3 regions of the Pseudoxanthomonas sp. G3 genome follow, and region 2 is predicted to be linked to each of the others. Evidence: predicted binding sites of a transcription regulator. Region 2 holds the regulator's gene; each other region holds the start of a gene.
The links. The regulator HrcA, encoded in region 2, represses chaperone genes, less so after heat shock. The targets are predictions, from matches to a motif close to TTNGCACTCNNNNNNNNNGAGTGCNAA.
Positions count from the first base shown of each region.

Region 1: a site for HrcA is predicted at 2,271-2,297, ahead of AC23D6_RS17080 (co-chaperone GroES). Genes of this name have one in related genera too.
Region 3: a site for HrcA is predicted at 2,236-2,262, ahead of rpoH (RNA polymerase sigma factor RpoH). Genes of this name have one in related genera too.

Region 1 covers NZ_CM172805.1:3,543,794-3,548,075, reverse strand. Annotated here, with positions in the region: gene AC23D6_RS17090 (protein-disulfide reductase DsbD family protein) at 1-1,804, opposite strand, end outside; gene cutA (divalent-cation tolerance protein CutA) at 1,809-2,138, opposite strand; gene AC23D6_RS17080 (co-chaperone GroES) at 2,345-2,638, shown strand; gene groL (chaperonin GroEL) at 2,771-4,282, shown strand, end outside.
Region 2 covers NZ_CM172805.1:1,904,057-1,908,338, reverse strand. Annotated here, with positions in the region: gene dnaK (molecular chaperone DnaK) at 1-1,181, opposite strand, end outside; gene grpE (nucleotide exchange factor GrpE) at 1,292-1,813, opposite strand; gene hrcA (heat-inducible transcriptional repressor HrcA) at 1,855-2,910, opposite strand; gene recN (DNA repair protein RecN) at 3,040-4,282, shown strand, end outside.
Region 3 covers NZ_CM172805.1:368,270-372,551, reverse strand. Annotated here, with positions in the region: gene AC23D6_RS01725 (hypothetical protein) at 1-1,170, opposite strand, end outside; gene rpoH (RNA polymerase sigma factor RpoH) at 1,346-2,224, opposite strand; gene AC23D6_RS01715 (metal-dependent hydrolase) at 2,401-3,243, opposite strand; gene AC23D6_RS01710 (dipeptidase) at 3,346-4,282, opposite strand, start outside.

The DNA.
Region 1 (4,282 bases), 1.6 Mb from region 2:
GCGTCAACACAACCAGGCCGGCGAGCGCGAGGCCGATCGCGTCGACGCCGCGCTGGTTGCCCAACACCCACAGCAGCCACGCCGCGGTGAGGTACATGGGGAACGCGAGCACCTGTTTGAGCGTGTCCATCCACGCGCCCGGGCGTGGCAAGCGATTGGCCAGCGCCGGCACGAAGCCGATCAGCAGGAACGGCAGCGCCAGGCCCAGGCCGAGCATCGCGAAGACCAGCAGGCCCTGCACGCCCGGCGCGGTGAAGGCGTAGGCCAGCGCGACGCCCATGAACGGCGCGGTGCACGGACTGGCGACGACGACGGCGAGGACGCCGGTAAAGAAGTCGCCGGCCGGGCCGCTGCGCGTTGCAAGGCCGTGGCCGGCACCTGCAAGGCGATGGCCGACGCTGAACACGCCCGACAGGCTCAGGCCCACGGCGAACATGACGTAGGCGAGCACGCCCACCACCCACGGCTGCTGCAGTTGGAAGCCCCAGCCCAGCGCCTGGCCCGCATAGCGCAGCGCGATCGCGATCGCGCCCACCGTGATGAAGCTGACCAGCACGCCAGCCGTGTACCAGAGTGCGCGCCGGCGAGCATCGTTGCCACCGCGGCCGCTCTCGGCCAGCGACAGCGCTTTCAGCGACAGGATCGGCAACACGCACGGCATCAGGTTGAGCACCAGGCCACCCAGCAGCGCGAAGGCGAACGCCGTCAGCAGCGACATGGAGCCGTAGCCGTACGCACTGCTGCGTGCAAGTACGTTCTTCGGCGGCTGCGTGCGCGCGATGTCGGTGGTCGCACCGTCGCCGCGCACGGGCGACGTGGGCGCCGTCGTTGGAACCTCGGCCGGCGTGGCCACCGGCGCCACCGTGGCGGGCGCTTCCGTCACCGGCGCATCCGTCGGCGTCACCGTACCGGCGGGGATCGCGAGCTTCACCCGGCGCGTCATCGGCGGGTAGCAGATGCCGTCGGTCTGGCAGCCCTGGAAGGTCACCCGCAACGTCGCCGTCACGGCCTGGGCGGTGTCGCGTTTCAGCGGCACCGGCACTTCGGCCTGATCGAAGTAGACGGTGACGTCGCCGAAATGCTCGTCGCGGTGCGCCTTGCCTTTCGGCCAGCGCGGCGCCTGCAGCGATACGCCCTGCGCGCCTTCCAATGCCATCGAGGTGCGGTCGCGGTAGACGTAGTAGCCGCGCGCCGGGGTGAAGCGCAGCAGCAGTTCGTTGCCGTTGAACGCGATTGCCTCGAACGCGAACGCCTGTTCTTCCGGCAGCGGCAACGCGTCGACGCCGGGCTGCGCCTTCTGCCCCAGCAGGCCGCCCCGGGTCGCCCCCGCGCCCAGCGGGACGAAGGCTTCGTCCGCGGCGGGAGGCAGCGAAACTTTCAGCGTGCGCGTCTGCGGTGGGTAGCAGATGCCGGCATCCGCGCAGCCCTGGTATTTGATCTTCAGGCTGACGCTGTCGGTGCCCGGCGCCGGACGGCCGGGCAAGGTGGCGACCAGTTCGCCGCGATAGGTCTCCACATCACCGAAGAACTCGTCGCGATAGGCCTTGCCCTTCGGCAGCTGCAGCGGCTGCGCCGCGAAGCCCGGATCGGCCTCCACGCCGGTCCGGTGCCGGTACAGGTAATAACCCTCGGTGATCTTCCAGCGCACCTCGATGCGGTCGCGCGTCGGCGCGCTGGCCGTCAGCACGAAGGCGTCGTCCACCGGCAGCAGATCGTCCTGGGTGATCGCGGCGGAGGCGGCGGGCGCCACCAGCACGCCCAGGGGCAGCAGCAGACGGGCGAACAGGGTACGGATCGGGATCATCGGCTCACTCGGGGCGGGCCTCGGCCCGGGTTTCCACGACGACCCAGTCCAGGTAGGCGGGCAGGCCGGCGGTTTCGACCGCCAGGATCTCCGGCAGTTCATACGGATGCAGCTCGGCGAGCCGGGCCATCAGGGCTTCGCGCCGGTCGGCGGAGGTCTTGGCCAGCAACTGGACCTCGGTGGCCTGCTCCACCTGGCCCTGCCAGCGGTAGGTCGAGGTCACGCCCGGCAACAGGCTGACGCAGGCGGCCAGGCGTTCCTCCACCAGGATCCGCGACAGCCGCTGGGCGGTGTCGGCGTCCGGGCAGGTCGACAGGATCAGGAAGACAGGCATGGGCGGGCGATTATCGCAGACCCGTCCGTTCCGGCCGGGCTGAAAATTTTTTCGCCCCGGCCCTTGAAAGGCGCGGGTGCCCACCCAACATCGGACGGCATCCGGCCTTGCCGGGTTTTTGCGTCCGCGACGTTGGCACTCTCTGCAGGAGACTGCTAACATCGCCGCCCCTTTCCTAGTCCAATCAATCACTTAAGAGGATTGACATGAGCAACATCAAGCCGCTGTACGACCGCGTGGTGGTCAAGCCGATCGAAGCCGAAGAGACCTCGCTCGGCGGCATCATCATCCCCGACGCCGCCAAGGAAAAGCCCACCAAGGGTGAAGTCATCGCCGTCGGCGAAGGCAAGTTCGTCGAGGCCACCGGTGGCGTGCGCGCCCCGAAGGTCAAGGTCGGCGACAAGGTGATCTACGGCCAGTACTCGGGTTCGGCCTACAAGCAGGACGGCGTCGAGTACAAGATCATCAAGGAAGACGACGTTCTCGCGATCCTCGGCTGACGCCGAGGCGGGATTCGGCATACGAGATTCGGGATTCGCAACAGCGACATCGCTGCACGCGCCCGATCTCTCCCGAAGTCCCGCTTTCCCTCGAATCCCGCATCTCCAATCTCGAATCCCGGAGTTTTTACAATGGCTGCCAAAGATATCCGTTTCGGTGAAGACGCCCGTACGCGCATGGTGCGCGGCGTGAACATCCTCGCCAATGCCGTCAAGGCAACCCTCGGCCCGAAGGGCCGCAACGTCGTGCTCGAGAAGAGCTTCGGCGCCCCGACCATCACCAAGGACGGCGTGTCCGTCGCCAAGGAAATCGAACTGGCCGACAAGTTCGAGAACATGGGCGCGCAGATGGTCAAGGAAGTCGCGTCCAAGACCTCCGACAACGCCGGTGACGGCACCACCACCGCCACCGTGCTGGCGCAGGCGTTCATCCGCGAAGGCTCCAAGGCCGTCGCCGCCGGCATGAACCCGATGGACCTCAAGCGCGGCATCGACCAGGCCGTGAAGGCCGCCGTCGAAGAGCTGAAGAAGCTGTCCAAGCCCACCGCCGACGACAAGGCGATCGCCCAGGTCGGCACGATCTCGGCCAACTCCGACAGCAACATCGGCGACATCATCGCCGAGGCCATGAAGAAGGTCGGCAAGGAAGGCGTGATCACCGTTGAAGAAGGCTCGGGCCTGGAGAACGAACTCGACGTCGTCGAGGGCATGCAGTTCGACCGCGGCTACCTGTCGCCGTACTTCATCAACAACCAGCAGTCGCAGCAGGTCGAATTCGACGACCCCTTCATCCTGATCCACGACAAGAAGGTCTCCAACGTCCGCGAATTGCTGCCGGTGCTGGAAGGCGTCGCCAAGGCCGGCAAGCCGCTGCTGATCGTGGCCGAGGAAGTGGAAGGCGAAGCCCTCGCCACACTGGTGGTCAACACCATCCGCGGCATCGTCAAGGTCGCCGCCGTCAAGGCGCCGGGCTTCGGTGACCGCCGCAAGGCCATCCTGGAAGACATCGCCACGCTGACCAACGGCACGGTGATCTCCGAGGAAGTCGGCCTGCAACTGGAGAAGGCCACCATCAACGACCTGGGCCGTGCGAAGAAGGTCGTGGTCTCGAAGGAGAACACCACCATCATCGACGGCGCCGGCGATGCCGAGCGCATCCAGTCGCGCATCAAGCAGATCAAGGCGCAGATCGAAGAGACCTCTTCGGACTACGACCGCGAGAAGCTGCAGGAACGCGTGGCCAAGCTGGCCGGCGGTGTGGCCGTGATCAAGGTCGGTGCCTCGACCGAAATCGAAATGAAGGAAAAGAAGGCCCGCGTCGAAGACGCCCTGCACGCCACGCGTGCGGCGGTGGAAGAAGGCGTGGTCCCGGGCGGTGGCGTCGCGCTGATCCGCGCGCTGCAGAGCATCGGCACCCTGAAGGGCGCCAACGAAGACCAGAACCACGGCATCCAGATCGCCCTGCGCGCGATGGAAGCCCCGCTGCGCGAGATCGTCACCAACGCCGGCGAAGAGCCGTCGGTGATCGTCAACCGCGTCAAGGAAGGTTCGGGCAACTTCGGCTACAACGCCGCCAACGGCGAGTTCGGCGACATGATCGAGTTCGGCATCCTGGACCCGACCAAGGTCACCCGTTCGGCCCTG
Region 2 (4,282 bases):
AGCAGCACGTCCTTGACATCGCCGGCCAGCACGCCGCCCTGGATCGCGGCGCCCAGCGCCACGGCCTCATCCGGGTTGACGTCCTTGCGCGGTTCCTTGCCGAAGAACTCGGCCACCGCCTGCTGCACCTTCGGCATGCGGGTCTGGCCACCGACCAGGATCACCTCGCCGATGTCGCTGGCGCGCAGGCCCGCATCGTTCAGCGCGATACGGCACGGCTCGATGGTCTTCTTCACCAGGTCCTCGACCAGCGCTTCCAGCTTGGCGCGGGTGAGCTTGATGTTGAGGTGCTTCGGGCCCGAGGCGTCGGCGGTGACGTACGGCAGGTTCACTTCGGTCTGCTGCGAGCTGGAGAGCTCGATCTTCGCGCGCTCGGCCGCGTCCTTCAGGCGCTGCAGCGCCAGCGGGTCCTTGCGCAGGTCGATGCCCTGGTCCTTCTGGAACTCCTCGACGAGGTAGTCGATGACGCGCTTGTCGAAGTCCTCGCCACCCAGGAAGGTGTCGCCGTTGGTCGCCAGCACTTCGAACTGCTTCTCGCCGTCGACGTTGGCGATCTCGATGATCGACACGTCGAACGTACCGCCGCCCAGGTCATAGACGACGATCTTGCGGTCCGCCCCGCCCTCGCCCTTGTCCAGGCCATAGGCCAGCGCGGCCGCGGTGGGCTCGTTGATGATGCGCTTGACGTCCAGGCCGGCGATCTTGCCGGCGTCCTTGGTGGCCTGGCGCTGGCTGTCGTTGAAGTAGGCCGGCACGGTGATGACGGCTTCGGTGACGGTCTCGCCCAGGAAGGCTTCGGCCGTCTTCTTCATCTTCTCCAGCACGCGCGCGGAGATTTCCTGCGGCGCCATCTTCTTGCCGTCGCTGGTCTGCACCCAGGCGTCGCCGTTGTCGTGGGCGACGATGCCGTAGGGCACCAGGTCCAGGTCCTTCTTCACTTCAGCGTCGGTGAACTTGCGGCCGATCAGGCGCTTCACCGCGTAGAAGGTGTTCTTCGGATTGGTCACGGCCTGGCGCTTGGCCGAGGCGCCAACCAGTACTTCGCCGTCCTTGGTGTAGGCGACGATGGACGGCGTGGTGCGGTCGCCTTCCGAGTTTTCGATGACGCGGGCCTTGCCGCCGTCCATGATCGCCACGCACGAGTTCGTCGTGCCCAGGTCGATGCCGATGATCTTGCCCATGATGGATCTCGCTCCCTAGCAAATGCTGATGTTGGTCCCGGCGATCGGCCGGATGGATGGTCCCGATATAGGGGTGCGATGGCGCCGTTCAAGCGCCACCGCGCAGGCGTTCAGTCGTGCTTGGCCACGACCACGAGGGCCGGGCGCAGCAGGCGGCCGTTGAGCACATAGCCCTTCTGGAACACCTGCACCACACTGCCGGGCGCCGCGCCGGGCGCGTCGGTCTGGCTGATGGCCTGGTGGTGTTCGGGGTTGAACGCTTCGCCGGTGGGGTCCAGCAGGGTCAGGCCGTTGTCGCCGGCCACCTTCAGCAACTGCTTGAAGGTCAGTTCCAGCCCGTCCTTGAGCGGGCTGGGTTCGGTCCCCGCGGCCGCGAGGCCGGCATCCAGGCTGTCGAATACAGGCAGCAGGTCGCCCAGCAGGCGCTCGTTGGCGAACTTGCGGGCCTGCTCGATGTCGCGCGCCACGCGCTTGCGCTGGTTCTCCAGGTCGGCACGCTCCAGCAGCGTGGTCGCGCGCAACTGGTCCAGCTCGTTGCGCAGGGTTTCCAGCTCGGCCAGCAGGGCGGCGTCGGTATCTGGGGATTCGGGCGCGTGGCCCGGCGTGGCGTCGTGTTCGTGCGGTTCGTTCATCTCGGTTCCCTGGCGGCGGGTCCAGCCGCCCAACCGGGAACCTATGGGGCCGGCGTTTCAGGATTCAAGGCGGCGCCCAGGACATCGGCGGCCGCCTGCACCACCGGAATCACCCGGTCGTAGGCCATCCGCGTAGGTCCGATCACCCCCAGTACGCCCAGTACCTGTCCCCCCGCCATATACGGCGCGGTCACCACCGACACGCCGTCGTGGGGGGCGAGGCCGGTATCCTCGCCGATGAAGATGCGCACGCCCGGCGCGCGGATCGTACGCTCCAGCAATTGCAGGATTTCGCGCTTGCGGGCAAACGCTTCGAACAGGTCGCGCAACCGCTCCAGGTCGGACAGTTCCTGCACCCCCATCAGGCGGGTCTGCCCAGCCAGCACCACGTCGTCGTTCGGCGGCGTGAGCGCCTGCTCGGCCAACTCGATGGACTCGGCCAGCAGCCCCTCCATCTCGGTCTGGGCGGTGCGTAGGTCGCGCAGGAGGGTCGCGCGGATGTCCGCCAACGACCGGCCGGCGAAATGGGCATTCAAGTAGTTGGACACCCGCTCCAGTTCGGAGCGCTCGTACGGACGCCGGGTTTCGATGACCCGGTTCTGGACGTCGTTGTCAGCGAACACCAGGATTGCCATCACCCGCTTGCCGTCCAGCGGGACGAAGTCGATGTAGCGGAAGGCGAATTGCTCGCGCCGGGGCACGCTGACTACGCCGACGAAATGGGTCATCGCCGACAGCAGTTCCGACGCGTTGCCCAGCAGGGCCTGGGTGCCCGCACCGCTGGGCAACTCCGAACGCAGCCTTGCGACCTCGCCTTCGCCCAGCGACTTCACCTGCACCAGGCTGTCGACGAACACCCGGTACCCCTGCGCCGTCGGAATCCGCCCGGCCGAGGTATGGGGCGAACTGAGCAGGCCGACTTCCTCCAGCTCGGCCAGGATGTTGCGGATGGTGGCCGGGCTGACCTCCAGCCCCGCATGCCGGGCCAGGGTCTGGGAACCCACCGGTTCGCCATCGCGGATGTAGCGCGATATCAGCGTGCGCAGCAGGTGGCGGGCCCGGGGATCCAGCGGCGGCGACGGCGACGGCGAAGACATGACGCATAGATAGCGCCAACGCCGCGGCGCCTGCAAGGGTCCGGCGCTGAACCGTCTCGACACGTGCGACGCGGGGCGGCGAGCATCGCGCGCCTTCGAACCGACATCGCCCGGCCCTACACTATCGCCATGCTGACCCATCTTGCGATCAAGGATTTTGCCGTCGTCCGCTCCGCCGAACTGGAGTTCGGCGAGGGCATGACCGTCATTTCGGGCGAAACCGGTGCAGGCAAGTCGCTGCTGGTGGATGCGCTGGGCTTCCTGTCCGGCCTGCGCGCCGACAGCGGCGTGGTCCGCCACGGCGCCGAACGCGCCGAGTTGTCCGCCGAATTCCAGCCGTCCCCCGGCTCGCCCGCGCTGGCTTGGCTGGCCGAGCACGAACTGGACGACGACGGCCAGTGCCAGCTGCGCCGGGTCATCCGCGCTGACGGAGGCTCGCGCGCGTGGATCAACGGCCGCAGCGTGACCCTCTCGCAGCTGGGCGACCTGGCCGGCCGGCTGGTCGAGATCCATGGCCAGCACGAGCACCAGGCCCTGCTTGCCCGTCACAGCCAGTTGGAACTGCTGGATGCCTACGCAGGCAACCAGGCCGAAGCCCGCGCCGTGCGTGACGCCGCGCGCCAGTGGAGTGCCCTGCTCGGCGAACGCGACCAGCTCTCCGGCCAAGGCGACGTGTCCGACCGGATCAATTACCTGGAGCATCAGCTGGCAGAACTGCAGCGCGAGGACCTCGCGCCCGCCGCCCTCGAGGCGTTGGTCGCAGGCCATCGCCGGCAGGCGCACGCGGCCAGCCTGATCGCCGCCTGCGATGCGGCGCTGGTGAGCCTGTCGGGCGAGGAGGCGCCTTCCCTGAGCCGGCAACTGCAGCATACCCGGGCCGATCTCGCCCGCCAGATCGAGCACGAACCGCGCCTCAGGGACGTGGACGGCATGCTGGAAGGTGCCGCCATCCAGATCGAGGAAGCCTTGGGGTTGCTCGGCCAGGTCCGCGACGACCTGGAGGCCGATCCGGGCCAGTTCGAGGAACTCGAACGCCGCCTGGCACGCGTCCACGACCTCGCCCGCAAGCACCGCGTACCACTGGACGGCCTGCAGGACCAGCATGATCGGCTCGCCGCAGAACTCGACTCGCTGCGCGGCGCGGGCGAACGCCTGCTCAAGCTCAACGACGAGATCGAGGCCGCGCGCCAGCGCTGGCGTGATGCGGCCGATGCGTTGAGCCGCACGCGCCAGCGGGCCGCCAGGTCGTTGGGCGAGACCACCACCGCGCTGATCGCCGAACTGGGCATGGGCGGCGGCCGTTTCGAAGTGGCGCTCGAGGCGCACGAGGCCGAGCGCCCCGACCCGTCAGGCGCCGAGCGCACGGAATTCC
Region 3 (4,282 bases), 1.5 Mb from region 2:
ATGCACCTGCATGGCGGCGTTGGCCTGCAGGACGAAAATGCCGTCCTGCCGCGCGAAGGTTTCGGGAATCTCGGCCGCGTCGGCGGTTTCAGTTTCGGTGTCGTGATTGCCTTCGCCCGGGAATGGCGCTTCGCCTGCAAAGGGGAGCTCGCGACCATCGTCCAGCGTCAGCACGCCCTTGCCCATTCGCTCGGTGTCCGCATCGACGGTGATGAATGCCGCCTGCAGGCGACCGCGGCCCTTGTCGCCCGCGACCGCGAAGACGAATTCGTCCGCCCCTTCGGCTTCAGCGCTTGCGGCCAAGTCGAGTTCGAACGTCGACAACGTGCCGATATGCTGCTGCACCAACGGATAGCGCTGCGCGGCGACGCGCGCCTGGCGGGTGAAGATGTTGTCCTGCATGCCGCCGAACAAAGATTCCGTGTCCTCATCGGATTCGTCCGCGCTGCGCGGCTCACCCTCGAACGGCAGGCGGCGTCCGTCCTGCAGGGTCAGCACGCCCTTGCCCAGGCGTTCGGTCTCGGCGCTGACGGTGATGAAATCCGCTTCCAGCGTTCCGCGCCCCTTGCTGCCCGCAAGGTCGAACACGAACGTGTTCATGCCCAACGCCGCGCCGGTCGCCTCGGCGTCCAGCACGAAGGTCTCGATCTGGCCGATGTGCTGCTGCACCAGTGGATACCGCTGCGCGGCCTCGCGCGCCTGACGGGTGAAGATGTCCTTGCCTTCCTGAAGCATCGCCTCGTCGTCTTGGCCATGATCATGGCCGGCTTCCGCGGCCAAGACCTCGGCATTGCCCTCGATGGCATGCTCGGTCCCGTCGGCCATCACCAACATGCCGGGGCCGAGCACTTCTTCGGTAGGACTGACCGTGATGAAGCGGGCGGTGACGCGACCCTTGCCGCGGCTGCCTTCCACGTCGAACACCAGTACGTCGGGGCCAGGTTCGTCCATGCTTGCCGCTTCATCCAGCGTCACGCTGCGGATCGCCCCAAGATGCTTGGCCACGACCGGGTCCACCTGCATCGCTGCACGCGCCTGCGCGTCGTATTCCTCGCGGTCGATGCCGAAGGTGATGCGCCCCTGTGCGTCGGATGCCTTCGCCTCGTCTGCGCCACCCGCCGCGGCGTGTGCTGCCGCCATGGTAAGCGTGCCGACGATGAGCCACGCCATGCCCACGATCCAACGCTCCTGTCTCCCCCACCGCATGCCCTACTCCTGTTGGTATCGTCGTCCGGTCCGGACCGCGGCGTAGTGGATCACACTTTCAACGACGGACGCATCCGCGAAAACGGAAGAGGCCCCTTGCGGGGCCTCCGGGGTGCAGCGTGATGGTGGGCTGCCCGCGTCAGGCAGCGAACAACGCCTTCATTTTCTTCAGCGCATTGGCTTCCACCTGGCGCACGCGCTCGGCGGAAATGCCGTATTCGTCCGCGAGCTCCTGCAGCGTCACCTTGCTTTCGCTGTCCAGCCAGCGACGCTTGATGATGTCGCGCGAACGCTCGTCCAGGCCCGCCAAGCCTTCGCGCAGCAGTTCGAGTTGGTTGTCTTCGCTGTCCGCGCGCTCGTAGGCCTGCGACGGGTCCTCATCGTGCGCGACCAGGTAGCTGGCCGGCGACGGCGGCGCGTGGTCGTCGTCCTCGTCGGACGGGGCGTCAAAGCCGATATCGCGGCCCGACAGACGCGCTTCCATCTCGAGCACTTCGCGCTCGGACACATTGAGGTCCTTGGCGACCGCGCTGACTTCTTCCGCATTCATCCAGCCCAGGCGGGTCTTGGACTTGCGCAGGTTGAAGAACAACTTGCGTTGCGCCTTGGTCGTGGCGACCTTGACGATGCGCCAGTTCTTGAGGATGAACTCGTGCATCTCGGCACGAATCCAGTGCACGGCGAAGCTCACCAAGCGCACGCCCATGTCCGGGTCGAAGCGCTTCACCGCCTTCATCAGGCCGATGTTGCCTTCCTGGATCAGGTCGCCCAGCGGGAGGCCGTACCCGTTGTAGCCGCGCGCCACGTGCACGACGAAGCGCAGGTGCGAATGCACCAGCTCGCGCGCGGCATCGAGGTCTTCGTTCTCGCGGTAACGGTTGGCAAGCTCGCGCTCGTCTTCCACCGTCAGCACGGGAATCTGGTGCACGGCGCTGATGTAGGCGTCGAGCGAACCCAGGGCGCTGGGGATCGGGAGGTTGTTGGGGACCAGGGCGGTAGTGGGGGTCATCTGGCTCATGGGCAAGGATGTTAGCAGTCGGGGGGTTCGACTGCTAACCGCATGGGAAGTTCCCTTTGTCCCACTGATGCAAACAATCATCCGGCAGCAAAACGCCAAGAAAATTATATTTCGTTTCAATTATTTAGCGAAGACAAGGGGCGGCGCCGCAGACCAGGCACGCAGGCAGCGGGCATTCATTCAGCTTTGTCACCCATGGCGACGATCACCGCTGGACGGGCCGCCACCTGCCGGGCCAGGACGCCCGCGGCGAGCGCATCGCCGTCTAGTTGCGCCGGATGGAAGCCGGGTCGCAGGTAGTTCCAAAGATGCTTCAGTGTGCGACTCCCCATTCTGTGGCCGGCACCGAAGTGCGCGACCGCCTGACGGAGGGTGTCCCGACGCCACAGCAGTCGATCCTGGGCCAGCAGCGCGACGGCCAGCCCCGTCATCAGCAGGTAGAACAGCACCGTCGTCGTCAGTGCCCCCGCCAAGCGGACGACGTAGCGCGGGGCGACCGCCTGCAGCAGATCGAATGCCACCGCGCGATGTTCGATCTCTTCCGCGAAGTGCCACTCCATCAGATCGCGCACCCGCGGATCGGCATCCGCGAGGATGGCTTGAGACAGGAATTCGTAACCCAGATAAGCATTGATATGTTCGACGCAGCTGACGAGCGATGCGCGCAACCACACAGGGCCCCAGCGATCCATCGTCCTGAAGATCGCGCGATCGACGACACGCTCGAAGCCACGGTACGCGTAACCTTGGGCATCAAGGTTGTCCCAGTAACGCTTGTGCGCCACCCCATGCTGCGCTTCCTGGCGGATGAAGGCCTGGCATCGTGCACGCAGCACCGGATCCGTGATCCGCGACTGGCAGGCGTTCAACGTCCGGATGTAGAAAGCCTCGTTCGCGGGCACAAGCACGGTATACGCATTCAGCAGCGAAGAAACGACCTCGTTGCCTGGCAACCAGTGTTGGGGGATGTCACCTGGCAGCGCCTCTACGAAGCGACGGGGCGTGATCGATTCGTCCATGAGTCCAACTCCCGGTCAAACGACAGGCACCACCTCTTTACGTCCGCGATCACATAGCCGCGGTGCCGGGCGTCGGCACGACGCGCGGATGCAGACGTGCGGTCAGTCAGCCGCGCTCGGTGCTGCGACCGCCCGGGCATCACGCAGCACTCTCAACAGGTTGCCACCCCAGATCTTGCGGATGTCGTCTTCGCTGTAACCCGCAGCGAGCAGGCGCTGGGTGATCAGCGGCAGCGCACTGACATCTTCCATCCCGACGACACCGCCACCCCCATCCCAGTCCGCCCCGATGCCGACGTGATCCACGCCCGCGATCTTGATGATGTGGAGCAGATGCGCCATATAGTCCTCGAACGTTGCTCGCTTTACGGGATAGCGCGCCTCGATGGCTCTTCTCTCGCGCAGATAGGAGGGCGCGGCGTCCACGGAAAGCCGGCTTTCCGGCCCGAATTTCTCTGAGAGCGCCTTTAACGCCGCTTCGCGCTCGGGGCGCTTGGGTATATCGGTGAGGTAGCCGCCAAACGCATTCACGTGGATCACTCCACCTTTCTCGGCCAGGCGCCGGATGCGCGCGTCGTCGATATTGCGCGGATGGTCGAACACCGCGTCGGCGCTCGTATGCGACAGGACGATCGGCGCGCGTGAGAGCGCGAGAAGCTGATCGAACACGGCATCGCTCGCGTGGGAGGCGTCCAGCACAATGCCCAACCGGTTCGCCTCGGCGACCAGCGCCTTGCCGGCCGGACTCAGGCCACCCCATTCGGCGCCCTTCGCGTCGGTGGACGAATCGCCGAAGTCGTTGTTCAACACATGGGTGATACCCAACATGCGCAGACCCAGCGTGTGGTACGCGACGAGCAGGCTGGGATCGGCTGCGAGGGGCGCAGCGTTCTCCATGCTGATGAACGACACGCGCTTGCCCGCCGTCGCGATGCGCAGCGCGTCGTCGGGCGTCAATGCGAGCTCCATGGAGTCGGAATTGGAAGCGAGCATCTCGCGGATCGCCACCAGCCGCTCAAGACCATGGTTGCGGGCAGCC